2 regions of the Marinococcus halophilus genome follow, and region 1 is predicted to be linked to the other one. Evidence: a T-box and tRNA genes for the amino acid it is inferred to sense, from the RefSeq annotation. Region 1 holds a T-box; the other holds one or more tRNA genes.
The links. The T-box of region 1 lies ahead of ileS (isoleucine--tRNA ligase). A T-box ahead of a tRNA ligase gene usually reads a tRNA of that ligase, here a tRNA-Ile.
Positions count from the first base shown of each region.

Region 1 (15,335 bases):
CGTGCTGGATAGTTTCATCGTTAATGATCGCTTCTCCGTCCTCGGCGTAAAAGACCGGGATCGGCACACCCCAGGCACGCTGTCTGGATATACACCAGTCGCCCCGGTCCCGCACCATATTATACAGGCGCGTTTCGCCCCAGGCAGGCGTCCATGTCACTTGGCTGATTTCATCTAAAAGCTCTCCGCGAATATTCTCGATCGAAGCAAACCACTGATCAGTCGCCCGGTAAATGACCGGCTTTTTCGTTCTCCAGTCATGCGGATAGGAGTGGCTGAAGAAGTTCAGCTGCAACAGCGCTCCGAGCTGGTCCAGGTTATCCGTGATCGCTTTGTTCGCTTTATCATAAAAGAGACCTTCAAACCCAGGCGCCTCCTCAGTAAACACCCCTTTGTCGTCTACAGGACAGAGCGTGTCAAGCCCGTACTGCTGGCCTACAATAAAGTCTTCTTCCCCGTGGCCCGGAGCTGTGTGCACGCAGCCGGTACCGGCGTCCAGCGTTACGTGGTCGCCGAGAATAACGAGAGAGTCCCGGCCATAAATAGGGTGCTCAGCCATCACATACTCAAGGTCACGGCCCTTCATACGTTTTGTAATTTCATAGCCGTCCCATTCGAGCTTCTGTTCAAGCTCCTCCAGGAGCCCTTCAGCCACAACATACTTTTCGCCGCCCGCTCGAACCACGACGTAATCAAGCTCGGGGTGTACCGTGATCGCCAGATTGGCAGGTATAGTCCACGGCGTCGTGGTCCAGATGATAAACTTTTCATCGCCTTCAAGTACGTCCTTGCCGTCCTTAACCGCAAACGAAACATAAATAGACGGAGAGCGCATATCGTGGTATTCGATCTCTGCTTCTGCCAGGGCCGATTCCGAAGACGGCGACCAGTAGACCGGTTTTTTGCCTTTATAAATATGGCCCCGTTTGGCCATCTCCCCAAATACCTGGATCTGTTGGGCTTCGTATTCATGATTCATTGTCACATACGGGTTTTCCCAATCGCCTCTTACTCCAAGACGTTTGAACTGTTCGCGCTGACGGTCAATTTGCTTCTCCGCATATTCTTCACAGGCGGCGCGAAATTCAGCTGTTGTCATTTTTTTTCGGTCCACTTTTTTATTTTTCGTCAATGCTGTTTCTATCGGAAGGCCGTGAACATCCCAGCCCGGCACGTAGGGAGCATGGTAGCCCGTCATCGATTTGTAGCGGACGATAAAATCCTTGAGTACTTTATTCAGGGCATGGCCCATATGGATGTCCCCGTTGGCATACGGAGGGCCATCGTGGAGCACAAACAGCGGCCGGTCCTGGGTGCGTGCTTGTACCCGTTCATAAATGCCCTGCTCGTTCCATGTTTTCTGGCGCTCCGGTTCTTTATTCGGCAGATTGCCGCGCATGGGAAATTTGGTTTTTGGCATTAGCAGTGATTCTTTATAACTCATTTCCGTTTCCTCCTTTATTACATTAAAAAGAGCCATCCTGAGCCCCCGTGCATAGGGACGAGAATGACTCGCGGTACCACCCTGATGAGCGCAGGAAGCCATACAGCTCCCTGCTCGTCTCTTCATTGGCAATAACGGCTTTTCAAAAGCCGCCTTAACTTACTTTTTTGTTCAGTTAAGGAACTCCGGGGTGATAACAAAAATGCCCTGGTTCTGCGCTTTCACCAACCGCAGATCGCTGAGACCGGTACATTACTGCCTGCTCCCCTTCAACGTTTGTCGAATATGATAATGCAAAAGTATAATCTAGTTGCCGGTGTTAGTCAAGCCGTTCGCCGTCGCCTGCATAAACTTCTGCCTCTGCGGCTTCTTCTTCAGAAAGATTCAGCCATTCATCCGAATGAAGCATCTCCATCTGTGCTTCCAGAAGCATTTTAAACTTGGTCTGGTAAACAGAAGCCTGTTTTTTCAGCTCTTCAATTTCAAGCTCAATGCGGCGGGATTTGTTCAATGCTTCGTTGACGATCCGGTCCGCATTTTTTTCTGCTTCCTTCACCGTCAGTTCACCTTCTTTACGGGCGTTTTTCCGCACTTCTTCTGCTGATTCCTGGGCTACATATATTGATTTGTTCAGAGTTTCTTCGATATTGGAGAAGTGATTAATCCGGTCCTCCAGCTCTTTCGTACGTTCGTACATCTCATCACGTTCGCGGATGACATCTTCAAAATCCTTAATCAACTGTTTTAAAAAGTCATTCACTTCATCTTCATCGTATCCCCGGAAACCTCTTGTGAATTCCTTATTATGAATATCCAGTGGTGTTAAAGGCAAAATCGTTCACCCTTTCTCCTATTCAAGTATGTATAAAGGCCCGAGAGCCTGCTGCCTTTTTCTACATTCGCGGCAAAAAAGGCAGTTCCTTCTTTTAAAACAAAAAAGATTATTTTTTTCTTTTCTGTTCCTTAACCCCGTATACTATCCGCTGCTTATCTTTTTTGGTGCGTCCCAGCACCTCCATCAATTTGGAGCGGCCAAGCCCTCGTACCGAAACATAGTCCCCGGGGTGCAGGACGTAAGAGGATTGTTCAACCTTCTTCCAGTTCACGCGCACTTTCGCTTTTTCGATGAACGGCAGCGTTTTGCTTCTTGAAAGCCGGTACGCTTCTGCCATAAACGTATCAAGCCGAAGCGAAGAGACCGTCGTTTCGCGTTCCACCCACTCTTCTTCTATTGGAAGCATAGCGGAAAACGGCTTTTCCACCGGCGTCACGGAGACATTGGCAATTTTCGGGAGGTTCAGCTCGATATAGCTGCGGACTTCAGCAGCTGCCACGAATTGAAAGCGCCCCTCCCCTTCCAGGATATCACCGAACTTTTCCCGTTTTAATCCAATGCCCATCAGTGCCCCGAGCACATCTTTATGCTCAAGGGAAGCGAATTTCTGCGGATAAGAGATCTCAAACAATATCAGCTGAAAATCCTCCTGCTCCGGCTGTTCATAAAACGGATAAATTAACGCCCGTTTTCGCTCAGCATCATCGCTCCCCCCGGCAAACGCATAGTAGACGGTCTCGTCTTTGCCGATAACTGAAGCTAAAATATCCCGCTCCCGCGGATCGAGAAAATCGGTCAGCCGTCTTTCAAAGCTGGTTTCGACTGCTTCTTTCCAGTCCGCTGCCTGTTCCACCCAGGCCCTTTCTTCTGGACGGAAGTGTTCGAGCATATTCATGTTTTATTCACCTCAATTAAAACAACGCACCGGCATTAAAAAACAGCGCCCGTATGCCTGATTCTGCAAAAAAGAGTACAATGATGGCCACAATTGGTGAAATATCAAGCGGGCCGAGCGGTGGAATAAATCGGCGGAACGGCTCCAAATATGGTTCGCAAATCGAGCCGATAAACTGGCCGATCGTAGATTCTCTCGCATTTGGGAACCAGGACATGAAAATATAAACAATTAAAACAATACGGTAAATACTGATTAAACTGATCAACAAAGAACCTATAAGCTGCATAATCCCTCCCCTTTCTTTTTAATAGTGCTCATCCCTTTCTGAAATGATTTCTGTAATAGCGCCCGAAATATCTACATTTTCCGGCGCACAGAAAAAGATCTGGCTGCCAACCTTCTGAATATCCCCGCCGATAGCATAAACAGTACCGCTTAGAAAATCAACGATGCGCCGGCCCTGATCCTTTGGCACCCGCTGCAGATTGATGATCACTGCTTTCCGGCTGCACAGGTGATCGGCAATATCCTGTACTTCCTCATAGCTGCGCGGCTCCAAGAGCATCACCTTCGAGGACTTCTGCACACTCTGCAGGCTCACCACGTTGCTTGGCGCCGCCCCCTGCTTGTTTTCATGCTGGGCATATTGCTCTTCTTCAGAAAGAGGAACTTCCTGTTCGACAACATCGTCGTCCATTTCAAAAAAACGCCGGAACTTCGAACGCAAACTCATCTTCTCCTCTCCTTTTTACACAGAGATACCGGCTGCTTTGTTACTTAACGCCGGAGTCTTTTATTCACCTACAAGCGAAGTGCCGAGCCGGATATGAGTAGCGCCTTCTTCAACAGCTACCATATAATCGTTGGACATTCCCATAGACAAATAACTGCAAGGCGCATGAGCCCAGCTTTTTTCCTGAATGTGTCCGCGCAACTCATTCATCTGCCGGAAAACCGGCCGGGTTCGTTCAGCATCCTCTTCAAATGGGGCGAGCGTCATTAATCCTACGATTCGGAGCCGGGGCAGTTTCATCAGCGATTCAATGAACGGTTCCACCTTTTCCGGGGAAAGCCCTGCTTTGCTTTCTTCTCCCGAAACATTCACCTGCACGAAGCATTCGGTAACTGTTTCTTCGGACCGTTTGTTGATTTCTTCTGCCAGGCTCCAGCGGTCGAGTGAATGAATGTATGCACATTTACCGATAATTTTTTTTGCTTTTTTTGATTGGAGGGTACCGATAAAATGAATGTCCGCCCGGCCGGAAACAGCTTCGTATTTTTCAAGTGCTCCTTCCACACGGTTTTCCCCTAAATTGGTTATTCCGGCGTTCACTGCCTCTATCGCGCGCTCCGGGGAGACATACTTTGTAACAGCAATGCATGTTACCTCCCCCGGGTCCCGGCCGGAGGCTTCGCAGGCACGGCCGATATTACGTTTTATCGCTTTCCAGTTGGATTCCACAGTGTTCAAGTGCAGCATCCTCCCTGCCTATATAATATAGATATAACTCATCATTCGTCCAGTTTTCCCGTTTTCACGGCGATGGGAGAAAAACAGCTCTTCCTCAGCGTAAGTACAGTAACGGCTAACAACAATACGTTCGGGAGCTATTCCTGCACGTTCAAGCAGAAGCCTGTTAGCAGTCTTTAGGTCAAGCTCATACCGGCCGTTTGCCTTTTGAATCCACGGCTTATGGTATAAAAAAACTTCTTTATCCTGAAAAGATTGGATGACTGCTTCATTTACCTCATAGTTGGCTCCGGATATCGACGGCCCAATGGCAGCATACATCTGCTCCACCGGGACTCCCTTCTCTATAAAAGCACGTACCATTTCTCCGCCGATGTCCGCTGCAGTTCCTTTCCACCCGGCGTGGGCCAGCCCGGCCACTGCAGAGCTCTCTGTATAAAAGAACAGAGGTACACAATCAGCATAAAAGCTCACAAGCGTAACGTCCTTCGATTGCGTAATTAGGCCGTCAGCTTCCGCCACAGCGGTCTCTCTTTGCTCACTGCCTTTGCCTGCATCGCTTTGGCCCACTTCCACAATCCGGCTGCCGTGGACCTGCTCCTCGGCAATCCACGTAGATAACGGGCGGTTAATATGCCTGGCAGTGATCATGCGATTATTTATAGTGGTATTATTGTCTTCCCCTACATGGAAAGCCGTATTCCGACTTTCATAAGGCGGCTTTCCTATGCCATCTGTTCTGGTGGTAAAACCGGCGGCCACTGCTGGACTTTTCGTTTCCAGCTGAAGAATGCCGTTTGTTAAAAGATGAAACGGCTCGTGCTTCATGCCATCATGCCCTTTCTGCTTATTGATCGGTTTGCACAAAACTCATCGCTTTATTATCCGTGTGCTCCAGCGAAGAAAAGCGGGCCGTGTCCGGCCCGCTTTTTTCTTCTATCGCCTGCCCCGCTTTAGCGGCGGCGCCGGTTGCGCAGAAATGTTGGAATATCGAGTCCTTCGTCTTCCTCCTGTCCCTCTCTGGACGATTCGTTTTCAGAAACAGGCTCTTCCTTCCATTCCTGTTGAGGCGCAGGCTGCTGTGGCTGCTGCGGAGCCTGTTGTCTTGACGGCTGCTGCCGGGAAACAGTCTGTCGGCCGCCGCCGCGTGTTCCCTGCGCGCTCCGCTGATCTTCACTATCCTGAAAGCCGGTCGCAATAACAGTAACGACGATCTCATCTTTCAGGTTTTCGTTAATCACTGAGCCGAAGATCATATTAACATCTGTATCCGAAGCTTCAGATACAATCTCAGCAGCTTCGTGCACTTCAAACAGACTCAGGTTGGAGCCGCCGGTGATGTTCATCAGGACGCCCTGGGCGCCTTCCACAGATGTTTCAAGCAGCGGGCTTGAAATGGCTTTCTTTGCTGCTTCCACGGCCCGGTTCTCTCCAGTGGAAATACCAATTCCCATCAGCGCAGAACCTTTTTCACTCATGATGGTTTTTACGTCAGCGAAATCCAGGTTGATAAGACCCGGCACCGCGATCAGGTCACTAATGCCCTGTACACCCTGGCGGAGAACGTTGTCCGCTTCACGGAACGCCTCAAGCATTGGTGTGCTTTTATCTACGATTTCAAGCAGACGGTCGTTTGGAATTACAATCAACGTGTCCACTTTCTCTTTCAGGGAAGAAATGCCATTGGAGGACTGCACTGCACGCTTCTTGCCTTCAAACGTAAACGGGCGTGTAACGACACCTACTGTCAAAGCCCCGATTTCTTTAGCTACTTCAGCAATCACCGGAGCCGCACCAGTACCTGTGCCTCCGCCCATGCCAGCTGTGATAAATACCATATCGGCACCAGTCAGCGCTTCCTCGAGCTGTTCTTTACTTTCTTCCGCAGCCTTTTTCCCGATCTCCGGGTTCGCGCCGGCGCCAAGGCCTCTAGTCAATTTCCCGCCTAGTTGAAGCTTTGTTTCTGCCTCTGATAATTTTAACGCCTGGGCGTCTGTGTTTACAGCAATAAATTCGACTCCCTGTAAACCGTTCTCGATCATACGATTCACAGCGTTCGAACCGCCCCCGCCGACACCGATGACTTTAATCTGGGCTAGCTGGTCCATATCCATTTCAAATTCCAACATATGTGGTCCTCCTATATAGTCGTTTTATCCATCGTTACTTAATTATTCAAAGAAAGATTTAAATACGCTTCGCATCCGCTCTTTAAACCCAGGCTCTTCCGGATCTTTTTCCTTTGTCCGGTTTTGCTGGCGCGTGCTTGAACCATTGCGGTAATTAGAGTCTCCTGCTGAAGCCGGACGGTCTGATTCAGCGTATTTCTCAGAGCGTCCTGCGGCTACAACGGACTCCTCCCCACTATGAACCTTCATGCTTTTATATGCAAATTCAATCAAGCCAATGCTTGCGGTGTACGTTGGCTCACGGACACCGATGTAGTCCGGCATGGCAAGACGGACATGCTGTTTCCAAATGTCCTGGGCAAGCTCAAGCGTTCCCGGCATCATGACTGCCCCTCCGGTTAACACGTAACCGCCGGGCAGATCATGATAACCCATGCGGGAGATCTCCTGCTGTACTAATGTAAGAATTTCTTCCATTCTTGGCTCGATTATCTCTGCGAGTTCGAGCTGCGTGAATTTTTTCTGGTCGTTGTTGCCAAGCGTCTGAATCGAAAATGACAAATCATCCGAAGCGTCATCGATAAAGGCGTGGCCATGCTCAAGCTTCAAGCGCTCCGCTTCTTCTGCAGTCGTTCTGATGCCTACAGAAATATCGTTGGAGATATGGCTGCCGCCGATCGGAAGAAAGGACATTGTCTGGAGCTGCCCTTCCTGAAACACAGAAACCGTGGTTGAGCCGCCGCCAATATCAATTAATGCAACGCCAAGAGAACGCTCGTCCTTTGATACGGCTACACTCCCTGAAGCCAACGGCTGCAATACAATATCTGCGATTTCCAGTCCTGCTCGCTCCACACAGCGTAGTAGGTTATGTAAAGCGGTTTTAGCTCCTGTAATAATAGTCCCTTCCATTTCCAGACGGGTGCCGAGCATGCCACGCGGGTCTTTAATTCCGTCCATTCCGTCTACAATAAACTGGGCTGGAATGATATCAATAATTTCTCTGTCAGGCGGTATACTCATTACATGCGCTGCGTCAATGACCCTTTCTACATCCTCATCCTGAATCTCGCGGTCTGTGCTTGATACAGCCACGATTCCATTACATGCCCGCATTTCCACTTGATTGCCGTTAATTCCTACAATGACTTGCTTTACTTCCAGATCAACCATTCGTTCAGCCTGGTCTACAGCCTCTTTAATCGCTTTAACCGTTTCATCGATATCGACGATCGCGCCTTTTCTCATACCGATAGACGGCGCCCGGCCGACTCCAATAATTTTCAAGGCGCCACCGCTCATATCTCCGATAATCGCTCGGACAGACGATGTGCCGACATCAAGACTGACATACAAATTTTCACTGTTCAAGGTTGGGCACCCCCTTATAGATCTATTTTCGCTTCAACGTTATAGCTATTACATCTTTTATAATTCCATACGCAACAGAATGTTTCCGGTTGCGCTTCCATTAATAATATATGGCAGTATTTTTGGGTGAGTTAAGAGAAATACGCCTTCTTTTCAGTCTACAACAACTATCTTCAATGGAAAAGGCAATTTTCAAACAATATTCATTCTTTTATCGTTCAGCTTCATTACCACTATTGTTTTCTTCTGATTCAGAAGAACTTCCTTCTGCTCCCTCAGGAGTATTGTTTCCTTCGATAAAACTCTCCTCAGGAACTTCCTGTGTCCCTTCATTTCCTTGCACAGATCCTTCTTCCGATTCTGTTGCTTTAAAGTACGGCGCTCTCATCATGTAAAGCACTCCATCCTGGCCGGCCTCAATGTTTCTTGCAATAGATGGATACGATCCCATGTATTCTGCAAAATCTGATACAGAGCTGCGTACCTCCAGACCATCATTCATATAAAGAGTGATATTGTCTTCATTACTTTCAGAAGGCTCGAAATACACTTCTGAAATCCGGTTGGTTACCCCCTCGCCAAGTTTACCAAGCTCTTCAGCAAATGCTCCGAGTCTGTCTTCATTATTAAAATTCTGCAAAAGCGGCGCATCGGCGGGAAGCTCCTTGTTTACCTTTTCTGTCAGCGTATGGCCGTTTTCAAGCACTGGGGCGTAAGCTCCTTCTGCCTGGGTATAGGCAACTTTTTCATACTCAGTAACTTCAATATTTACGGTCGCTGGCCAAGATCTTGACACTTCTGCTTCTTCGACTTCCGGCAGTTGTTCTACATTATTTTTAATCACGTTTCTGTCCATTTCCCAAATATTCGTACCGACCTGGACCCCGCTCTCTTCTTTAATAGCCTGCTTCTCTGTAAAATGGGATCCACTCGTTTCAATACTACGGATATGACTTAACGGAGATTGAAAATAGATAACCAGCCCAATCAGAATAAAAAACACAGCCAGATAGATGAACAGCCGCCGTCGAGATTTTTGCCGGCGCTGCTCTTTTAAACTGGGATGGTGTTCTTCGAGCGAGACCAGCTTGCCATCATTTGGCTTCCTCACACCGCAGTCCTCCTCTATTCCCTCGCGTATCAGCTATCGGCTGATCTTCTTTTTACGATTTCCACTTCGGTCTCGAGGTCAATGCCGTAAGCATCTTTAACGGAGGAACGGGCTTTTTCAATTAAAGCAAGCACATCAGATGCTTTGGCGTTCCCTATGTTGACAATAAAGTTCGCATGCAGCTCTGATATCTGCGCCCCGCCGATCACGTGCCCTTTTAGCCCAATGTTTTCAATAAGCTCCCCGGCATGGTCCGGAAGAGGGTTTCGAAATACGCTTCCGGCGCAAGGGTGGGCCCACGGCTGCGTCTCTCTTCTGTACTCTTTGTAGTCCTGCATTTCCTTAAAAATGACATCCTTTTCGCCCTGTTCAAGCTTCAATCTGGCAGCAACACATATGCCTTTGTCCGACTGGAGCCTTGAGGTGCGGTAGGCAAATCCCATCTCCTCATTTGGTATCCATTCCATTGTGCCATCTGGAAATAAGATTAGAGCTTCCGTTAGAACCTTCGACATGTCAGAGCCATGGGCCCCAGCATTCATAAATACTGCACCGCCCACACTCCCCGGGATCCCTCCGGCAAATTCCATGCCTCCGTATCCGTCTCTGCTTAGAATTGTAGCAAGCCGTACTAAAGGATAACCCGCTTCCACAGTAACTGTACCGTTATCATTTTCCATATTGGCGAGCTTTGTGCCAAATTTCAACACTACCCCTTCAATGCCTTCATCATCCACCAGCAGGTTTGAGCCCCGACCGATAGCACGCCATGGCAGGTGTTCTTCCTGAATCCATTTCATCGCGTTCGTCAGCTCTTCTACGCTTGTCGGCTCAATCAGCCAATCTGCCGGACCTCCAATCTTCCAGGTCGTATGCTTTTCCAGTGGTTCATCTTTCATTACTTTTCCAAAGTCTTCAAAGTCCCACGCTGATTCCGCCTCTTGTCCCATGTAATCCCCTCCTGTTTTCTTATTCATTTATTTCAGGTTCCCTGGATTCATCACATTTTTGTTTTTATATACTCTCTTTTAACGAATGCATCATTTCGATCCATTCCTGAAGCCACCTTACGAAGGTGGCTTCAGGAGTGGAGCAAACCCGCACTCCTTCTCACCTGTACTTTCCGACGCATTCTATAAATGCCCGGCCGCGTTCTTCAAACGTCTGGAACTGATCCCAGCTTGCACAGGCAGGGGAAAGCAATAGCACGTCCCCACTTTCAGAGAGCTGAAAGCCTTTATCCACAGCATCTTCCAAAAATTCTGTACGGTGAATTTCAGTTACTCCTGCTTCCTGCGCAGAGGCCGCTAGTTTATCTCTCGTCTGGCCATATGCGACTATTGCTTTGATTTTTTGAAAAGAATCTATCAGGTCATCAAAGGTATTACCACGGTCGAGTCCTCCAGCGAGCAGTACTACCGGCTCTTCAAAAGCTTCAATTGCTTTTTGGGTAGAGAGCATGTTTGTAGCTTTGGAATCGTTATAAATTTTACGCCCATTCACGATTCCACTAAATTCGAGACGGTGCTCGATGCCGTGAAAATCAGATAACGCCGATTCAATAGCTTCATTGGAAGCCCCCAGTACTTTTGCTGATGCAATAGCCGCGAGCATGTTCTCTTTATTGTGCGCCCCGGGCAGAGAGGCACGGTCCAGAGCCATTACCGGCTCCGTTTTAAAATAAAACATACCGTCTTTAATGTATGCTCCGCCTTCACAAATTGAGGAAGTTGAAAAGGGTACGAGCGCCGCGCCGGAACGCTCTGCAATTCGCTTAACTTCTTTCTGGTCATAATTATAGACCGCTGCATCTTCTTTCGTCATGTTTTGAAAGAGCTTCGCTTTGGACTGCTCGTAATCATTCCGTGACCCGTGATAATCCAGGTGGGCATCAAAAATATTTAACAGTACGCCAACCTTGGGACGGAACTGCTGTATTCCTTTCAGCTGAAAGCTCGAGACCTCTGTAACCATAATCTGGTTCTTTTTGATCTGAGGAGCTACTTCACACGCCACCTTTCCAATATTACCAGCTACAGCCGCTTCCCTGTGGTCCTTTTTGAAAATGGCCTGGATTAATGAAGTGGTGGTTGTTTTCCCGTTTGAGCCTGTAATGGCTACCATTGTTCCTTCACAAAGCGCTGCCGCAAGCTCAATCTCCGTAATAATATTGAAATTTTTTTCCACGGCTTTTTCAATAAATGGGTGATGGTAAGGAATACCAGGGTTTTTAACAATGACCGAAAACGGTTCATCAAGCAAGGAAAGCGGGTGGTCTCCTGTAACCAACCGTATTCCAAGATTTTCAATCTCCTGCAGCGAGGCATCTTCTTTCACCGCTTCTTTCCCGTCATTCACTGTTACCTCTGCGCCGGAACGATGCAGTAGCTTTGCAGCTGCCAGTCCGCTTTTAGCCAGACCTACTATCAGTACTTTTTTTCCTTTATATTCTTCTAAGCGATCCATTATAAAAACACCTCTAATGCGACCCCGGACAGCCCGGCAGCAGCGCCTACTACCCAAAAAGCAGTAACGACCTGCCATTCCGACCAGCCTGATAGTTCAAAATGATGATGAACCGGGCTCATTTTAAATACTTTTTTTCCTCTTAATTTGTATGACATCACCTGGATAATAACGCTTAGTGTCTCCAAAACAAATACGAGGCCGATCACAATCAATGTCAGTTCGGTTTTTGTCAAAATTGCCACAGCAGCAATCGCTCCTCCGAGTGCCAGAGAACCAGTATCTCCCATAAAAATCTTTGCCGGGTATTTATTGAAGATTAAGAAGCCAAGCAGGCTGCCTACCACTGCAAACGAAAACAATCCGATATCCATGTACCCAAGCGAAAAAGCAACCAGGGCGTAGGCTGCAAATGCCATCGTTCCAGTACCGGCCAACAGCCCGTCCAGCCCGTCCGTCAGATTTACGGCATTAGAAGCTCCGACGAGCATGACAATAATAAGAAAGAAATAAGCCCAGCCAAATTCGAGCGACCACCCCGTACCCGGCACAGCTACGCTTGTATCAAACGTGCCGTTGTACAATACAATAAAAAAGATAAATGCAATAACAATCTGGCCAACCAGCTTCTGTATACTTGTAAGTCCCAGATTTCGCTTCATCACAATCTTAATGAAATCATCCAAAAATCCAAGGATGCCGAATCCTACAGTCACAAGTAAGAGGAGCCATATTTCCGTGGTGTATCCGACAAAAAGTGGCAGAACGATGAGAGCGGTGGCTAAAAGCCCCGCAATGATCATTACACCTCCCATCGTCGGGGTACCGCCTTTTTTCTGATGAGAGGCCGGCCCCATTTCTCTTATGCTCTGGCCAAATTTCAGCCGTTTTAAAGCGGGAATAAGCAACGGTGCCGACACCGCACATATGGTAAATGAAACTATTGTTACTATTAAAGCTGCAAAACCCATTAAGGGAGCTCCTTTCAGTATGAAACGCTATGCCTGTTTATTATTTTTTCTGACTGCTTCTTTTGCTACTTTGCGGTCATCAAATGGCAAAGTTTGATCTCCTACTATCTGGTACGTTTCATGCCCTTTGCCTGCAATGAGCACGGTGTCTCCGGCTCCTGCCAGGAATACGGCACGTTCGATCGCCTTTTCGCGGTCTTCGATTATTTCATATGTCTTCCCGGTAAATCCTGCTTCCATCTGCTCTAATATGCTAACCGGGTCTTCTGAACGCGGATTGTCTGAGGTAAGGATCACCATATCGCTGAACTTTTCCGCAACAGCTGCCATCTTCGGCCTTTTTTCTTTATCTCTGTCGCCCCCGCAGCCTATTACGGCATAAAGACGTCCTTCAGTCATCTCCCGGGCTGTTTGGACTACATTTTCAAGTCCGCCTGGAGTGTGCGCATAATCAACGACAATCGTACTTTCCTGCCCGGCTTCTACAGCTTCAAACCTGCCGCTTACCCCCGGGGCATGTTTCAGTCCATCCACGATACTTGTGACTGATACATTTTCTGCAATACAGGCAGCAATAGCTGCAAGAGCATTGTACACATTGAACTTTCCAAGCAGTGGATATTCCACTTCGGTGCTGCCCCAAGGAGTATGCAGCGTAAAGGATGTTTTGCTCCCTGTCGTGTTTATATTCTCAGCGTAAATATCATTATTTTCACTGAGACCGTACGTAAGTACTGGCACTGTGGTTACTGCTTCGAAGTAAGCGGAAGCTGCGTCGTCACCATTTAAAACTGCTGTACTCAGCTCTCCTGCAAAGCTGTTGCCTAACTGGGAAAACAAAAGGCCTTTCGCATTTCTGTAGCTTTCCATCGATCCGTGGTAATCCAGATGGTCCTGGGAAAGATTCGTAAAAACTGCTGTACGAAACTGTACGCCTCGTACGCGTCCCATCTGCAGGGCATGAGACGACACTTCCATCACACAGCTTTTCACCTCTTTGTCCCTCATACCAGCAAACAGCTGCTGCAGCTCGAGAGATTCGGGTGTCGTGTTATTTGTCTCTATGGACTCACTTCCAATTTTGGCATACATTGTGCCGATTAAACCTGTCTTTGTCTGCTCTTCGTTCAGGATGGATTCGACTAAATGACTGGTAGTCGTTTTACCATTCGTTCCAGTAATACCTATTACACGAACATCTTTTGTAGGATGATCGTAAAAATGATCCGCAGCGTAGGCCATCACTTTCTGCGTATCTTTTACGAGCCACACCGGCGCTTCAACATCCACATGCCGTTCAGCTATTACCGCTGCAGCTCCGTTATTTACTGCCTGGGAGGCAAAATCGTGGCCGTCGACTTTTGTTCCTTCAATACAAAAAAACAGACCATTTGGGGTGACTTCCCTGGAATCCATATGTAAACTTTCTATTTCTTTGTCTTCGCGTTCAAGCCGCACCATTATGCTTGGAATAATATCTGTAATATATTTCATTTCCGTGCCTCTTTTCTATCCGGAGCAAGTGTTTACCACTAATTATAGAAAAAATGTGTTTCGCCCTTCCCGGGTGTCTTTTAATGAACATGCACGCAGAGAACGAAAAAAAGTCCTCTGCGTACACCCCACTCATTCTAATGTGAACAATCAAGCATGTCATGGGACAATCGTCATTAGTTTTCTGCTGGTGCTTCACTTTCTTCTGGCTGTTCTTCCCCGGGGCTTCCCTCTGTTTCCTGTGGAGAAGCCTCTTCCGGCTGCACTTCATCGTTTTCATTTTCTTCAGCATTTTCTTCTTCTGCCGGCTGCTCTGTCTCGGCGTTCTGCAGCTCGTCCGGAGGCACCAGCTCCACTTCCATTTTTTCAGCAGCGCTTACGGCCGTCCCCGGATCAACCGATTGGGTGCTGACATAGCCCGAACCGTTTGCCGTTATATCGACCTCCAGCAGTTTTTCGAGACGCTGGATCTCCCGGAGGGACCATCCACTGACGTCCGGAATGCTTTTTTGGCCGTTCGTCAGGAAGATTACTTTTTCACCTACAATCAGGCGCTCTGTCTTTGTCGGGATCTGATTTTCGACCTGATTTCCGCTGCCGATGACTACCGGCTCGAGACCGGCTTTCTTAGCGGCTTTTTTAGCCTTTTTTACTGACTTCCCAGTGTAGTTTTCAAATTCAATGCCAGATTCTTCATACGCCTTGTTGTCTTCAACATCCGAAGGGGTAAGGTTCATGTATGAAAGGCTCTGCTGCATCACCGGATTAAAAATAGCACTCACGGCATCAGAGCCAGTTTCTGTCGGCTCCAGCTCCGGACGGTCCACAACAACATAAACAATAATTTCCGGATCGTCCACCGGGGCCATACCAATGAAGGAAAAAATGTTTTGGTTTTCTCCACTCAGATATCCTCCTCCCTCAGGGTCAGAGATCTGGGCTGTACCAGTTTTTCCTGCAACCTCGACTCCATCAATCTGATACGGAGCCCCAGTGCCATGCTCACCTTCAATAACGGTTTGCAGCTTTTCCCTTGTTTTTTTAGCCGCTTTCTTACTGATCGGCTTTCCTGCTACTTTGGGCTCGGATTCATACGTTGTTTCGTTGTTGTTCGGGTTTTCAATATGATCGATCACATAAGGCTG
Region 1 is NZ_FVZD01000006.1:1,110,018-1,125,352, reverse strand. It holds gene ileS (isoleucine--tRNA ligase) at 1-1,444, opposite strand, end outside; T-box leader at 1,495-1,726, opposite strand; gene B5066_RS11775 (DivIVA domain-containing protein) at 1,764-2,276, opposite strand; gene B5066_RS11770 (YlmH family RNA-binding protein) at 2,386-3,174, opposite strand; gene B5066_RS11765 (YggT family protein) at 3,191-3,463, opposite strand; gene B5066_RS11760 (cell division protein SepF) at 3,482-3,910, opposite strand; gene B5066_RS11755 (YggS family pyridoxal phosphate-dependent enzyme) at 3,971-4,648, opposite strand; gene pgeF (peptidoglycan editing factor PgeF) at 4,667-5,476, opposite strand; gene ftsZ (cell division protein FtsZ) at 5,602-6,777, opposite strand; gene ftsA (cell division protein FtsA) at 6,820-8,148, opposite strand; gene B5066_RS11735 (cell division protein FtsQ/DivIB) at 8,360-9,259, opposite strand; gene murB (UDP-N-acetylmuramate dehydrogenase) at 9,289-10,209, opposite strand; gene murD (UDP-N-acetylmuramoyl-L-alanine--D-glutamate ligase) at 10,370-11,725, opposite strand; gene mraY (phospho-N-acetylmuramoyl-pentapeptide-transferase) at 11,725-12,696, opposite strand; gene B5066_RS11715 (UDP-N-acetylmuramoyl-L-alanyl-D-glutamate--2,6-diaminopimelate ligase) at 12,724-14,190, opposite strand; gene B5066_RS11710 (penicillin-binding protein) at 14,367-15,335, opposite strand, start outside.

Region 2 (15,335 bases), 770 kb from region 1:
TAATGATGAGGTCCTTGTCTGTTAAAGAGTTCATCTTCGCGATAATTCGTCCGTTCCCATCCCGCTGGTGACATTCAATTTCCCGCTGGATCAATTGGAGCAGCTCATCACGGATCCCGTCCGGAGAAGTGCTGATCTCATTCCAGGAAGGCTGCTGGGAAAACCCGCTTAAGTGATTAAAAAAGTTAGTAGCATCCTCACCGAAGGACGGGCGGGTGGTAATCATGCCCATGTCGGTGTATACCTTGGCGGTGGAATCGTTATAATTCCCGGTGCCGAGGTGCACATACCGTTTAATGCCGGCCGCTGTTTTTTTAACGATCAGCACAATTTTACTGTGAGTTTTGAGCGACGTGATCCCATAAATGACATGGACCCCGGATTTTTCGAGGGTCTTCGCCCACTGGATGTTATTTTCTTCGTCAAAGCGTGCTTTCAGCTCTACAAGTACCGTGACCTGCTTACCCTGCTCTGCAGCTCTTGCCAGCGCAGCAATAATAGGAGAGTCCCCGCTGACACGGTAAAGAGTCTGTTTAATGGCAAGTACATCAGGGTCATCGGCAGATTTGGAAATAAAATCAATCACCGGCTGGAACGATTCGTATGGATGATGCAATAAAATATCCCGTTCGTCGGAAGCGTTGAACACGTCGGAGTCGGCAATTAAATCTTCAGGCGGCTGAGGGATAAGCGTTTCGTACGAAAGGTGCTCCCAGGCCTCTCCTAGTTCATCGCAGAGCGGAAACAGAAAGGTTAAATCGATCGGGCCCTTCAGCGTATATACATCGTCCGTATGAATCTCAAGAGCCTCGAGCAGAAAGGAAAGAATATATTCGTCCATCATGCCTTGCTGGCATTCGAGGCGAACGGCAGCGCCCCATTTGCGCTTTTTTAATTCCTTTTCAATTTCCCTGAGCAAATCGCGGGCGCCTTCTTCATGGATCGTTAAATCCGCGTTGCGGGTAATCCGGAACGGAGAAGCACTTACCACGGAAAACCCCCTGAAAAGCATGTGTATAAATTCGGCAAGCACCTGCTCAAGCAGTATATACTCCCGGCTGCCGTTGGCTGATGGAAGTGCGAGGAAGCGCGGGAGCACGCCGGGGACCTGTACGATGGCGATGCTTTCCTTTTCTCCGCTATCCTCTTTTTGCAGCCGTACAGCCAGGTTTAATGACTTGTTCAGCAGCATCGGAAACGGACGGTAGGCATCGACGGCCATTGGTGTCAGCACCGGCATAATATTGGACATGAAGTATTCCTGAATATATTCATACTGGCCGCTGTTTAATTCGAGCGTTGAAAGAAAACGGATATTTTCCGAGGCTAACAGCGGTACAGCTGTTTCTGTAAAAAAGTGATCCTGCAGTCGTACGAGCTCTGAATTTTTTTTAGTGATTTCGGAGAGCTGCTGCTTCGGCGTGAGCCCGGCTTTATTTTCAGGCTTATTAAATCCTGCTTTCACCTGGTCTTTTAAACCTGCGACCCGGACCATGAAAAACTCGTCCAGGTTGGAGCTGAAAATACCTAAAAACTTCAGGCGCTCAAGGAGCGGATTGGTTTCATCAAGCGCTTCTTCAAGCACCCGTTCATTAAAAGCAAGCCAGCTGATTTCGCGGTTGTTATAATATGCTGGATTATTGAGGTCAATATATGACTGTGTCGTTTCGGTCATAGTAGAATCCGCCTTTCTTTACACCCTGTTCACTTCTGGGCCAATTGTATCAATGAAATGTTAAGTGCATGTAAAGATCCACGAAAAAAGCATCGTTCAGCTTGAAAAAGCAGAAACGGGGGACTGTTCATGGAAATGAAGCACCACGTCCCGGCTGATCATTTTCTCCAGGTGTTTTTTGTACTTATCTGCTTTGGCTTCTTCAAAAGCAGAATGCATCCCCTCGCGGCAATAAATGTGGAAGTGGAGTTCTTTGCCTTCTTTGTCAATGCCGAGCCCTGAAACGATATTGCGGCGCGTGCGATTGAGCGAATAAGAGAACTTTAAGATGCTTCCGAGAAATTCGAGCCGTTTTAGGCTGTTTTTCTGAAGATAGGGACGAAACGGCTTTGCAAACTCTTTAAACATTGATTTTGATTTAAAGGATGATACAAGGGACATGGCTATGCGCTCTTCATGCATGATGCCATCGATGGAACGGTTGGTTAAAATGTAAAAAGTATGCTGGCTGCTCGCCTCAGAGCTGATGTACTCTCCGATATACAGCACCTGGGCGGCCCGGTTCAGCAGGCGATGATTATCTTCATGCAAATAGGATTTTGGAATATAAGGCTCGAGGCTATTGTACATAGAAGAAGCAATGTTACCGACTTCATCCACATAGTCTGGATTAATCTCAAATTCACGGTTCAGCTGGTAGAAGCTTTCTTCTATTACGTCCGGAAAATGAGGATATGTTTTGTCCCGAAGCAGCTCTTCAAACAGCAGACCGTCACGAAGACCCTTATTGCTGATTAAATAGGAGGGGGCATCGATATGATTGTAAAGCTGGGAAATGATCCGGACTGCCGGGATAATAACGTCCGCCCGGTCCTTGGAAAGACCCTCGATGTTTTCCCGTTCCGATAAGCTTGATTTTTCAAGAAGGTCCATGGTTTCAGCAATATCGCGACCGCTCATGGAATACTGATGCAAACCGGCCAGGGGATAGTTGATGGAAGCCTGGTGGACGAGCACCATGTTACGGGAACTGCCGCCGATACCGACAACCGGAAGATTTTCACCCTCCTTTTTTAACCAGGGCACCTTCTGGAACTGTTTTTCAATCCATTTATTCATTTGCTTTAAGTTACTTGAGGTAATTTTATCATCATTTGGAAGGAATTTCTGTTTTAAGGTGAGAGCGCCAAAAGGAAAGCTGTGAGTGCGTACAAGTTCCCTGTTTTTGAACATGGTCACTTCTGTACTTCCACCACCAATATCAATCGTAATACCTTCAGATAGACTGGTGGAATTCACGACTGCCAGATAGCCGTAAGAGGCTTCTTCCTCGCCGGAGAGCACGCGGATAGGAAAATCAATGCGTTCTTCAATGTATTGCAGAATTTCTTCACGGTTGGACGCACCACGTACAGCTGCGGTGGCCACGGCATGAATGGTTTGAACATCGTGAAAACGAAGAACTTCTTCAAACTGCTGCAGCGTATGCAGCAGAATATCTCTCCCTTCAGCAGTGAGCGCATCCTGATCATCAATATGGTTACTTAGGCGGGCGACGGTTTTTAAATTATGAAGTTCGCGGTAGCCCCGTTTTTCATCCACTTCATTAATTACAAGACGAATGGAATTGGAGCCAATATCGATAACGGCGACTTTTTCTTTCGCTTGAAACATATGCATCATTCCTTAGAATTGGATTTGATTTCGTTGCCTGCTTTTCTATTAACTATCATACAAAGAAAAACCATGAATTGTATATACGATTAAGCAAAGAAGATTTACAGAACCAAAAAGGTTTTGTATACTTTTCCTAGCAATAAATCGTAACCATTCTTAATTGTTTTTTGGAAAAAAGGAGGCTTCCTGATGGAAGATTCAACGAATACGCTGCTTGAAGTGAATCACCTGTCCTTTCGCTACGAGTCAGAACTCGTGCTCGATGACATCAATATGAATATAAACCACGGAGATTTTGTCGGCCTGGTTGGGCCGAACGGTTCAGGGAAATCCACGCTTGTACGGATTCTGTTAGGCCTGCATAAGCAATATAGAGGAGAAGTCCGCTGGTTTGGAACTCCGGCCCGCCATTTTCATCAATGGCCGAAGATTGGCTACGTATCGCAAAAAGCAAATCGTTTTAATGCCGGCTTCCCGGTAACTGTATATGAGGTCGTTGCGATGGGACTGTATGGTAAAAAAGGGCTGCTCCGGTTTTTGAACCGCAAAGACAAGCAGCGGATTCACGAAGCTCTCGAACAGGTGGATATGCTTGGCTATAAAAAGAAAAATATGGGCCGGCTTTCCGGAGGACAGCAGCAGCGGGTATTTATTGCGCGCGCGCTTGTAAGCGACCCTGAGGTGCTGATTCTGGACGAACCGACCGTGGGGGTGGATGCTGCCTCGGCTCAGTCATTCTATGAAAGACTGAGCTACTGGAACAGAGAGAAGGGCATTACTCTTATTCTTGTCACCCATGATGTAGGAGCGATGACCAAGTATGTAACAAAAGTGGCCTGCCTGAATCAGCAGCTTCATTTTCACGGAACGACGAGGGAGTTTGAAGAAAGTGATCTTGCCGGCACTTACGGGCACGATGTGCATATTATCCACCATGAGCATGATCACCACGCGGGAGGAGCCTAATGGTTTTTCTGGAATTTGATTTTCTAAGATATGCGCTGATCATCGGCCTTATGCTTGGAGTGGTTGCTCCGGCTGCCGGTGTCTTTGTGGTGGTAAGAAAGACACCGATGATTGCCGATGCCATGTCGCATACGGCATTAACCGGCATTGCCTTTCACCTTTGGCTTGCTTCTTTCTGGGTTTGGCTCAGCGAATGGAATCCTCTTTACACTGGCATTTTGTTTACTTTTATTGTCTCCTTCATCATTGAATACCTGCGCCGGCGGTTTAAAACATTTCAGGAGCTTTCAATACCAGTAGTAATGGCTTCGGCCATTGGGCTTGGAGTTGTTTTTATTTCTTTGGCAGACGGTTTTAACAACGATCTTTTTAACTTTTTATTTGGAAGTATTCTCACGGTGAACGTCACAGACACAATGGTAATTGGCATCATTTCCGCTGTGTCGCTGCTGCTGTTTCTGCTGTTTTACAAAGAATTATTGTTTTTGGCTTTTGATGAGGAGCAGGCTGATGCAAACGGAATTCCAGTTCAGAGAGTAAATTTATTATTTGCCGGCATCGTGGCTGTCGTAGTTGCTTCTTCCATATCTATTTTAGGAGTACTGCTTGTTTCTGCCTTAATTACACTGCCGGCCGCAGCAGCGCTCCGTGTCGCCTCCAACTTCAAAAGCATGTTCCTGTATGCCATAGTGTTTGGAGAAGCGGCTGTTCTGGCTGGATTTTTTGTTTCTTATTATTATGACCTCAGCTCCGGCGGTACAATAGCAGTCATTTCATTTGCAATATGGACAATTGTGGTGCTGGCAGAAAAAGTGGCTGGGCGAATACGGCAGAGACCGTGGGAAGCGGCCAAATGGACGGACAAAGCAAATCAATAGCACAAAAAAGTGCTCATTGTGTAAAATAAAGAATAGAGAGTGACGGCTATGTTTGATATTAATTTTGTGGAACGAAGCATTATAGCAGCGGTGTTAATTGGACTGACGGCACCTTTGATCGGTTCATTTTTAGTTGTGCGCCGCTCTTCGCTGATAGCAGATTCTCTCGCTCACGTCACCCTTACCGGAGTGACAGCCGGAGTGCTCGCCGGTAATCTTCAGGCTTTTTGGGAAATTAATCCTTTGTATACCGGTTTTTTATTTGCGTTTGCCGGGTCGCTGATTATCGAACGTGTACGTCATACCTACGGAGGATTTCAGGAGCTTGCCGCTCCGATTCTAATGGCAGCGGCGGTAGGGCTCAGTGCTCTGTTTATGTCCATATCTGCGGATGGGGTGACGGAGTGGTATGGCTACCTGTTTGGCAGTGTTGTTTCAGTGCAGATGGAAGACCTTTGGTTTATTGGGGTAATGACAGTTGTTGCTCTAGGGCTGCTTGCAGCGTTTGGAAGAGAGTTAATGTTTCTTTCCTTTGATGAAGAAATGGCGGCATCTGCTGGAATTCCGGTTAAAATATTCAATGTGCTGCTTGCTGTGCTGCTTGCAATTGTCATATCGGCATCCATGCAGGTTGTCGGCGTGCTGCTCGCAGGGGCTTTAATTACGCTTCCGGCAGCGGCTGCAATGCAGTGGGCCACTGGCTTTAAACGAATGCTTCTGATAGCTGTTATAATCGGGGAGATCTCTGTGGCAGCCGGGGCGGCCGGTTCCATCTTTTTTGGGGTTGCTTCCGGCGGCGGTACGGTGGTAACAGCTGCTTTTATACTTTTAGCCACTTTAATTCTTAGAGCATGGATTAACTGGAAAAGAAACAGGAGGCTTAAATATGAACGTCACCAAAGCGCTTAACATTATGAAAGAACAAGGGTTTAAATATACTGCGAAGCGCGAAGAACTGCTTCAGCTCTTTTCTGATGAAAAGCGCTACCTGACAGCGAAAGAGGTACTGCAGTCCCTGCAAAAAAATTACCCTGGAATGAGCGTGGATACTGTCTACCGAAACCTGGCCATATTTGAAGAAATGGATATTCTTGAAATGACCGAACTTGAAGGCGAAATGCATTTTCGTTTCTCCTGCTCAACGACGGCTCACCATCATCATCTTATCTGTCTTGAATGTGGAAAAACCAGAGAAATTGAAACGTGCCCGATGGACTGGCTGAATGAAAACGTCGACGGCGGTTTTGAAGTGACCGGTCATAAATTTGAGATTTACGGCCTGTGCGCTGAATGCAAACGAGCAAAACAAAGAGAAGCAGCACCGGCATAAACGCTGGACCTGCGATGATAACAATAAAAGCAAAAAAGAGGTCCACCCGCGACGGGTGGACCTCTTTTGCATGAGAAGCTTAGTTCGTCAGTTCCTTTTCTTTAGCTTCGCGTTCTTTTTCTGCCTCTTTAGCGTAGTGCTCTTCAGCAATTTTATCAACTTCAATTTTCAGTTCTTCCACCATGGTTTCTTCCGGAACCTTCCGGATGATTTCCCCGTGGCGGAAAAGAAGACCTTCGCCTTTTGCACCGGCAATACCGATATCAGCTTCTCTTGCCTCACCAGGGCCATTAACTGCGCAGCCGAGCACTGCTACTTTAATTGGGGCTTTAATTGTGGAGATATACTCTTCGACATCGTTAGCAATACTAATCAGGTCAATTTCGATACGTCCGCAGGTAGGGCAGGAAATAAGTGTAGCGGCGTTCGACGCGAGGCCGAACGTTTTTAGAAGTTCGCGGCCTACTTTTACTTCCTCCACCGGATCGGCACTGAGAGAAATACGCAGTGTACTTCCGATGCCTTTACTTAGAATAGCGCCAAGGCCGGCCGAACTTTTAACCGTACCGGCGAACTGGGTGCCTGATTCAGTGATGCCCAAATGAAGCGGATAGCTGAAGGCCTGAGCTGCTTTTTCATAAGCTTCAATAGCAAGGTGCACGTCCGAAGCTTTCATTGAAACAATGATATCGTAAAAGCCGAGCTCTTCGAGAATGGAAATGTGGTAGAGAGCACTTTCAACCATTCCGTCTGCAGTTGGATACCCGTATTTATCAAGAATTCGTTTTTCGAGGGAGCCAGCGTTCACACCGATACGGATCGGAATGCCTTTGGCTTTGGCTGCTTCAACAACCTCTTCTACTTTTTCCCGCTTGCCGATGTTGCCGGGATTGATCCGGATTTTATCGGCGCCGCCCTCAATGGCTTTTAAAGCCATATTATAGTCGAAGTGGATATCGACCACAAGCGGAATATTGATACGCTGTTTAATTTTCGGAATTGCTTCAGCATCCTTCATCTGCGGGCATGCGACACGGACAATCTGGCATCCGGCTTCTTCAAGACGGTGGATTTCTGCGACGGTCGCTTCCACATCGTGGGTTTTTGTTGTGGTCATGCTTTGTACTACTACTTCATTGCTGCCACCGATCGTCACATTACCTACTTTGACTGCTCGGGTTTCGCTGCGGTGGGTTATTTGGCTCATGTATCCATTCGCCCCTTTATATTGGTGAATTTATTTCGTGCTTCTTCTAGTGCAACAACAATAGTTGACAGTGGTCTATAACACAACGTAATTGTATCAGTGGGCGTGTGCTCTTGGCAAGCAGTTGCTTCTAACGCAGTGAAATGAAATGCACTGCGCCGGCATTTTGTAAAATGATGAGAAATTAACGAAAGCGTGCGGGTAGTGTAACTTTTTTGCAAAGCTTACGACTATAGATGCGACGAATATAAATATATTGGTCAAAAAAGCATATGATTTGGAAATGAAAGGGCATAAGAAGGAGAGCTGATTATAATGAAGTGGTGGCAACAGACATTAGCAGCCGGGGTAGTTACGTTAGGGGCTCTCGGGGTAAGCCAGCAGGTGTCAGCGGACGCAGCGGCAGGAGATGTAACAGTGACACTCGGCCAGGACCTTTCCTCGGAACAAAGAAGTTCTCTGCTCGAAGAGATGGAGGTAACCGAAGGGGAAGTCCCGGTGGTTGAAGTTACAAATGAAGAAGAGTATCAGTATCTTGGGGATTATTTAAGCAGTTCCGAAATTGGCTCGCGGGCGTTATCTTCTGCAAAGATTACTGCGGCTGAAGACGGTGAAGGCATTGATATTGAAACGAACAAAATAGATACTGTTACAGAAGGGATGTATGCCAACGCGCTTGCCACAGCAGGAGTGGAGGATGCAGAGGTTTATGTGACAGCGCCGTTTGAAGTATCGGGCACGGCCGCGCTGACAGGAATTTTAAAAGCTTACGAACAGCAGAACAATGTCAGCATATCTGAGGATCAAAAACAGGTGGCAAATGAAGAGATTGCCAAAACATCTGAGCTTGGCGAAGACATCGGCAAAGAAGAAGCAACAACACTGATCACAGAAATCAAGCAGGAGATTAATAACACTGAGATTAATAATACGGAAGACATCCGGATTATCGTACAGAATGTTTCCAGTGATATGAACATTGAGCTGAGCGAACAGCAGCAAGATGAGCTTGTTTCCTTATTCGACCGGATGCAGAACTTAAATATTGACTGGTCACAGATGGAAAGCCAGCTGAATAAGGCTACCGAAAATATTGACAGCTTTATGAACAGCGAGGACACGCAGAACTTCCTTTCACGCATTGTCGCTTTCCTCGAACAAATGCTTGATTCCGTCCAGGGATGGTTCAACAGCGATTCCGGGGAATCGGCATAATATTGGATAAAAAAGAAGAGGCCGCTAGGGTCTCTTTTTTTATGGAAAGAAGACGCTTTCAGCTGACAACTGGCAGACGGAAGAGTTACAATATATGTGAAACGATACAGGCTGCTTACGCGTATATATGATTATCAAGCGCTTATGAAACGAATAGAGTAGGCAATATAAAAGCTTTGTGGAAGGGAGTATATACGATGGAATGGTTAGCGAACCCGAGTGTAGGATTTATTGTCGTTTTCCTTGGAACGATGTTTTTAATCTCCGAATTTCTGGTTAAGTCCAAAAGCTTATTTTTTATTCTGGGCACAGCCTTTATGGTCTTATTCTTTTCTTATCATCTTGAAGGGGCAGCCGGCATTTGGGTGCTGGTGCTGTATGCAGCGGGGCTTGGTCTGATTCTGCTTGACGGCAAGCTTATCGGAGATGGCACTGTCTCTATTGTAGGACTTCTGCTGATGGGGGTATCTATTGCAGTACCGACTCCTACCATTATTTACGGCGTACTCGTTATTTTCGGATTCCTGGCAGGAGCGATGGCAGCTATGTTTTTCCTGAAGGTTTTTCCGCGCCGGGATCTGTGGTCGAAGCTGATGCTTAAGGATAGTTTAACGAGCGATCTGGGCTACAATTCGATTAACCAGACGTACGGAGGGCTGGTCGGTAAAACGGGGACTACCGTTACTCCTTTCCGTCCGACTGGGACGATTGATATTGAGGGAGAACGTTACAGTGCGACAAGCGGCGATCAGTGGCTGAATGCCAACGAAGAAATTGAGGTAACCTCTGTGGACGGTACACGCATCCGGGTGAAGCGTCTCGATTCCGCAGTAAAAGAACAATAATTTCCATATAATAAAAGGTTGTAGATGAAAAAAGAGGAGGCTTTGGCTTGCTCTTTTTTTACGGCATAAAAACAAAAGTTAAATAACTTTGGAAAAAAGTAATATTTCCTTTACAAACCATTTAAATTACTTTAAAAATAGACTGGGTGCGGCAAAAAACTGCCAAAATTCATAAAGCGACTAAGGAGATGTAGAGTTTGGATATTCAAACGATTTTGTTTACTTTTTTTGGTGGTTTGGGAATATTCCTATTTGGAATTAAATACATGGGGGATGGCCTGCAGAAGATTGCCGGTGACAGGCTTCGGGACCTTCTGGATAAATTCACCTCCAACCCGTTTATGGGCGTGCTGGTCGGTATTATCGTAACTATACTTATTCAATCAAGTTCAGGAACTACAGTACTTACAGTCGGCCTTGTAAGCGCCGGCTTTATGACGCTGCGCCAGGCGATTGGCGTTATTATGGGGGCAAACGTCGGGACAACGGTGACGGCGTTTATTATTGGGATCAAACTCGAAGAATACGCTCTTCCAATTATATTTATTGGTACAGTACTGATCTTTTTCTTTAAAAACAAAAAAATAAACAACATAGGACAAACTTTTTTCGGCTTTGGGGCTCTGTTCTTTGGGCTCTCACTTATGGGGGACGGAGTAGCACCGCTTGAAGAACTGCCGGCGTTTAACGATTTAACGATAAGCATGAGTAATAACCCGCTTTTAGGGTTGCTGGTAGGGGTCATCTTTACCGTCGGGCTGCAGAGCTCTTCGGCGACCATTGGCCTTCTTCAGGAATTGTACACGCAAAATGCAATATCGCTGGAGGCTGCGCTTCCAATACTTTTTGGCGACAATATAGGTACGACTGTTACAGCGGTCATAGCAGCTATCGGCGCTTCCGTGGCAGCAAAGCGTACTGCGTTGACCCACGTCATCTTTAATCTGATCGGTGCAACAATTGTACTCATCCTGCTTGTGCCGTATACAGCATTTATCAGCTACCTGCAGGAAGCTCTTAACTTAAATGAGCCAATGACGATTGCGTTCGCCCACGGAATTTTTAACATTTCAAACATGATTATCCAGCTGCCTTTTGTGGGCGTTTTGGCGTACATCGTTACCAAGCTGGTTCCTGGAAGCGATGAAGAAATTGAATACAAACCGAAACACTTGGATCCGAGCTTTATTTATCAATCCCCGGCGATTGCTTTAGACCAGGCGAAGCTTGAAACGCTCCGAATGGCAGATTACGCTGGAAGAGGTCTTAAGAAAAGCGAAAGCTATCTGGATACGAAAAACAAAAAGGACGCCGAGAAGATTGTTCGGTATGAAGAAGCGATCAATAACCTTGATAAAGACATTACGGAATATTTGATCGGCATTTCCGCCCGGTCTTTGTCTAAAGAAAATTCGCGCAAACACTCTGTCGTAATGGATACTGTCCGCGACATCGAGCGGGTGGGCGACCATATGGAAAACGTCATGGAGCTTGTCGACTATCAGCTGTCCAATAAAGTGACGCTTTCAGAAGAAGCATATAAAGATTTACATGAAATGTTCACACTGACGATCAGCACATTCACCCGCGCCGTTGAAGCGCTTGAAAAGGATGACTATGAAATTGCCCAGCAGGTGGCAAAACAGGAAGAAGACATCGATAAGATGGAACGGAAGCTGCGTAAAAAACACATTCTCCGTTTGAATGAGGGGCGCTGTTCCGGGTCTGCCGGTATTGTATTTGTCGATATGATCAGTAATCTCGAACGTATCGGCGACCATTCGGTGAATATAGCCGAAACAGTACTAGATGATCGGGAAGTTTCATAAGAAGAGAAGGAGGGAGGACACCTCCTTCTTTTTTGTGGATGGTCCAAAGGGGAATAAGACTATAGGACAAAGTATATCTGTATAAGGAGGAAACTATGGAAATTATCTGGTATTTGCTTGGGTTCGCCTGCTACGTGCTGGCGCTTGTGGCAGTTATTTACCCGATTCTCCCGGGCGGGATATTTCATGCAGCTGCTGCTCTTTTGTTTGCACTCGGGTACGGGTTCACAGACATTGGCATTGCATACTGGATTATCCAGGCAGTGATCGCCGTGCTGTTGTTTGCCATTGATTACGTCGCTAACTATTATGGTATCCAGCGAAGCGGGGGAACGAAGTACGGCATCTGGGGAAGCCTGATCGGCCTGGTCGTCGGGCCGTTTATTATTCCGGTTGCTGGTATTCTGATTGGCGCACTTGCCGGAGCTGTCATCGGAGAATTAATTGGGGGCCAGAAGTCGTGGAAACAGCTTGGCAAAATTGGCGTTGGCTCTGTTGGGGGATTTATCGCAAGTGTTATTGTAAAGGGCGGTATATTGCTAGTGAACGCTATTTATATTATAATAATTCTTGTTTAAAAAATGCGAAAATCTGTTTGACGCTTTTTAAGGGAAATGATATAGTAATTACTGTCGTAAAAACGGCAGTAACACATTCCGCAGTAGCTCAGTGGTAGAGCAATCGGCTGTTAACCGATTGGTCGCAGGTTCGAATCCTGCCTGCGGAGCCATGGCGGCGTAGCTCAGCTGGCTAGAGCGTACGGTTCATACCCGTGAGGTCGGGGGTTCGATCCCCTCCGCCGCTACCAATACATTTACATAAGCATACGGCGGTTGTGGCGAAGTGGTTAACGCACCGGATTGTGGTTCCGGCATTCGTGGGTTCAATTCCCATCAACCGCCCCATTTTTTTGTCTGGATTACTCTTAGGGACCCTTAGCTCAGTTGGTTAGAGCAGACGGCTCATAACCGTCCGGTCGTAGGTTCGAGTCCTACAGGGTCCACCACTTTAAAAACAGTGGATGAATATTCTTATGGAGGAATACCCAAGTACGGCTGAAGGGGACGGTCTCGAAAACCGTTAGGAGCTTTACGGCTCGCGAGGGTTCGAATCCCTCTTCCTCCGCCATTATTAAACTATGATTATAAACACAAACGGACTTAATATAGACATCCATTAAACTTTTTCGGCAAAGCCGGGGAAGTTTTTTTGTTTGAAAGCCAGGTTGGCCCGGAAAAGGGACGGTCGTGTATGCAGACATTTTTAAGCTTTTGATTTTCTGATTCTTAGCAAACACTGCCGAATTTTTTATGTTTAAAGAAAAAGCAGAAGGGAATAATCAACCGTGGCAGGCTTTCTAGTTTGAATTAGCCAGAAAGCTGATTTGAAAAATAAGTATTGTTTTGGTAAAGTGAAAGTAGACTAAGTGTAATTTTGTATACTAAATTATTGCATAGTCACTTTGTACAAATCACCAGAACTTTCAAGGAGGGCATTTTGTATGAGTACACATCAACTACCAGATCTACCTTATGCACCAAACGCATTAGAGCCTCATATCGATGAGCAGACAATGAACATTCACCACGATAAACACCACAACACGTATGTAACAAAATTAAATTCAGCCTTGGAAAACCACAGCGATCTTCAAAACAAAAGCGTTGATGAACTGATCAGCGATTTGAACGCTGTACCTGAAGATATCCGTACCGCAGTAAGAAACAACGGCGGCGGCCATTCCAACCACTCCATTTTCTGGAAGCTTCTCAGCCCGAACGGCGGTGGAGAACCAACAGGCGAAGTGGCAGATGCCATTAAGAGCAAGTGGGGGAGCTTTGACAAATTTAAAGAAGAATTCGGCGCAACGGCTACCGGCCGTTTTGGCTCCGGTTGGGCATGGCTCGTCTTAAACAACGGTGAGCTTGAACTTATGGATACGCTCAACCAGGACTCCCCAGTTATGGAAGGGAAAACTCCTCTTCTCGGCCTGGACGTTTGGGAGCACGCTTATTACCTGAAATATCAAAACCGTCGCCCGGATTACGTAGCAGCATTCTGGAATGTTGTGAACTGGGACGAAGTTGAAAAGAATTATCAGGAAGCAAAATAATATTTCTGCAGAATCCGTTCCCCTTTTCGGGAGCGGATTTTTTGTTTTGGCAGAAAGCAGAAGTTCGGCAGCAGCCTCTTTCTGTGCTATAATTAATAAGTGATCAGCAAACATATATACATTAAGAGAGGGATTGCGTGTGGCTTCTGGAAAAAATAAAAAACCTACCATTCCTTTTCGGCTGAACGTTCTTTTTTTCGCCGTTTTTATATTATTTTCTATATTGATTTTGCGGCTTGGGTACGTACAGATCGTTGAAGGTGATACATATGAAGAAGACGTAAATGAGACAGCATCCACTTCTGCAAGCCGCGTTGATGCCCCGCGAGGGATCATGTACGACCGAAATGGCACAGAGCTGGTGGGCAACAACCTTATTCTGACATTAACGTACACGAACCAGAGAAGCTACGAGGACGACGAACGTATTCAGACAGCTGAAGAGCTGGCTGAGCTGATTGAGTTTGATGAAGAAGAAACAGATCGCGATAGCATGCCCGAAAGAAATTTGCAGGATTACTGGCTTTTGACACGGGAAAATGAAGCGGATAAACTCGTTTCGGATAAAGAAGAGCAGCGGCTGATGGAAAACGGTAAAGATCCGTATGAAGTTCAGCTTGACCGGATTACAGACGAACAATTAAATGACATCAGTGACGAAGAACTGGAAGTGGTGGCCATCTGGAGTGAAATGATTTCTGGCTACTACGACTCTCCGCAGCGTGTGAAACGGGATTTAACAGAGGGAGAAGCCACTGCTATTAGTGCCCGCCTCGATGAACTGGAGGGCGTGGATGTAACAAGAGACTTCAGGCGCGACTATCAGTACACAAAGGCGTTTCAAAGTCTGTATGGAAATGTAGGATCGATTCCTCAAGAAACGGTGTCTGAGTTTCTGGCCAAAGGATACCAGCGTTCCGATGAAGTAGGCCAGAGCTTTCTCGAAGAACATTATGAAGATACACTGAGAGGCAAAAAAGGAACCGTCAGTGGTGAAGACGATGAAGCAGAGGAAACGAGTAACGGAAGCCGCGGCAATGACCTGGTGCTGTCGATTGACATGGATCTGCAGCGGGAAGTACAGACGATAATTGACGATCAGATGGGGCAGTCAGAGGGCTCATTTCCAAACGATCAGCAGGCGTACGTGACTGCGATCGACCCGAATACTGGAGAGATACTTGCCATGAATGGCTACGATGACCAGCTCGGGAATGTAACGAACACGTATGAGATGGGTTCCACGATCAAGCCGGCGACAGGTATGATTGGTCTCCAGGAGGAAGTCATTACGGAAGACACGAAAATCAACGACAGGCCGATTGATCTTCCTGGTCCAGGGGGAGAAGTCAGCTCTTCTCATGAAATCGGCACGATAGATGTTGTCGGTGCTATTCAAGAATCTTCCAACGTGTTTATGTCTGAAATTGCAATGCGGCTGATGGATTACGAGTATGGAAGTAACGATGGTTTCAACAATCAAAAAGTGGACGAAGCATATGCGACGATGAGAGACTACTATCACCAGTTTGGCCTCGGGGTGGAGACAAGTGTCGATCTTCCATCAGAAGCTACCGGTTTAAATGCTGGTACACAGGTG
Region 2 is NZ_FVZD01000006.1:1,881,908-1,897,242, reverse strand. It holds gene B5066_RS15695 (RNA degradosome polyphosphate kinase) at 1-1,675, opposite strand, end outside; gene ppx (exopolyphosphatase) at 1,772-3,349, opposite strand; gene B5066_RS15685 (metal ABC transporter ATP-binding protein) at 3,542-4,318, shown strand; gene B5066_RS15680 (metal ABC transporter permease) at 4,318-5,196, shown strand; gene B5066_RS15675 (metal ABC transporter permease) at 5,245-6,105, shown strand; gene B5066_RS15670 (Fur family transcriptional regulator) at 6,083-6,526, shown strand; gene ispG (flavodoxin-dependent (E)-4-hydroxy-3-methylbut-2-enyl-diphosphate synthase) at 6,606-7,733, opposite strand; gene B5066_RS15660 (DUF1002 domain-containing protein) at 8,049-8,948, shown strand; gene B5066_RS15655 (NfeD family protein) at 9,146-9,793, shown strand; gene B5066_RS15650 (Na/Pi cotransporter family protein) at 9,991-11,622, shown strand; gene B5066_RS15645 (DUF456 domain-containing protein) at 11,718-12,200, shown strand; tRNA gene B5066_RS15640 (tRNA-Asn) at 12,278-12,352, shown strand; tRNA gene B5066_RS15635 (tRNA-Met) at 12,354-12,430, shown strand; tRNA gene B5066_RS15630 (tRNA-His) at 12,452-12,527, shown strand; tRNA gene B5066_RS15625 (tRNA-Ile) at 12,552-12,628, shown strand; tRNA gene B5066_RS15620 (tRNA-Ser) at 12,658-12,750, shown strand; gene B5066_RS15615 (superoxide dismutase) at 13,124-13,735, shown strand; gene B5066_RS15610 (peptidoglycan D,D-transpeptidase FtsI family protein) at 13,875-15,335, shown strand, end outside.
Region 2: it has a tRNA-Ile gene. The T-box ahead of ileS (isoleucine--tRNA ligase) is inferred to sense a tRNA for this amino acid. The anticodon was not compared.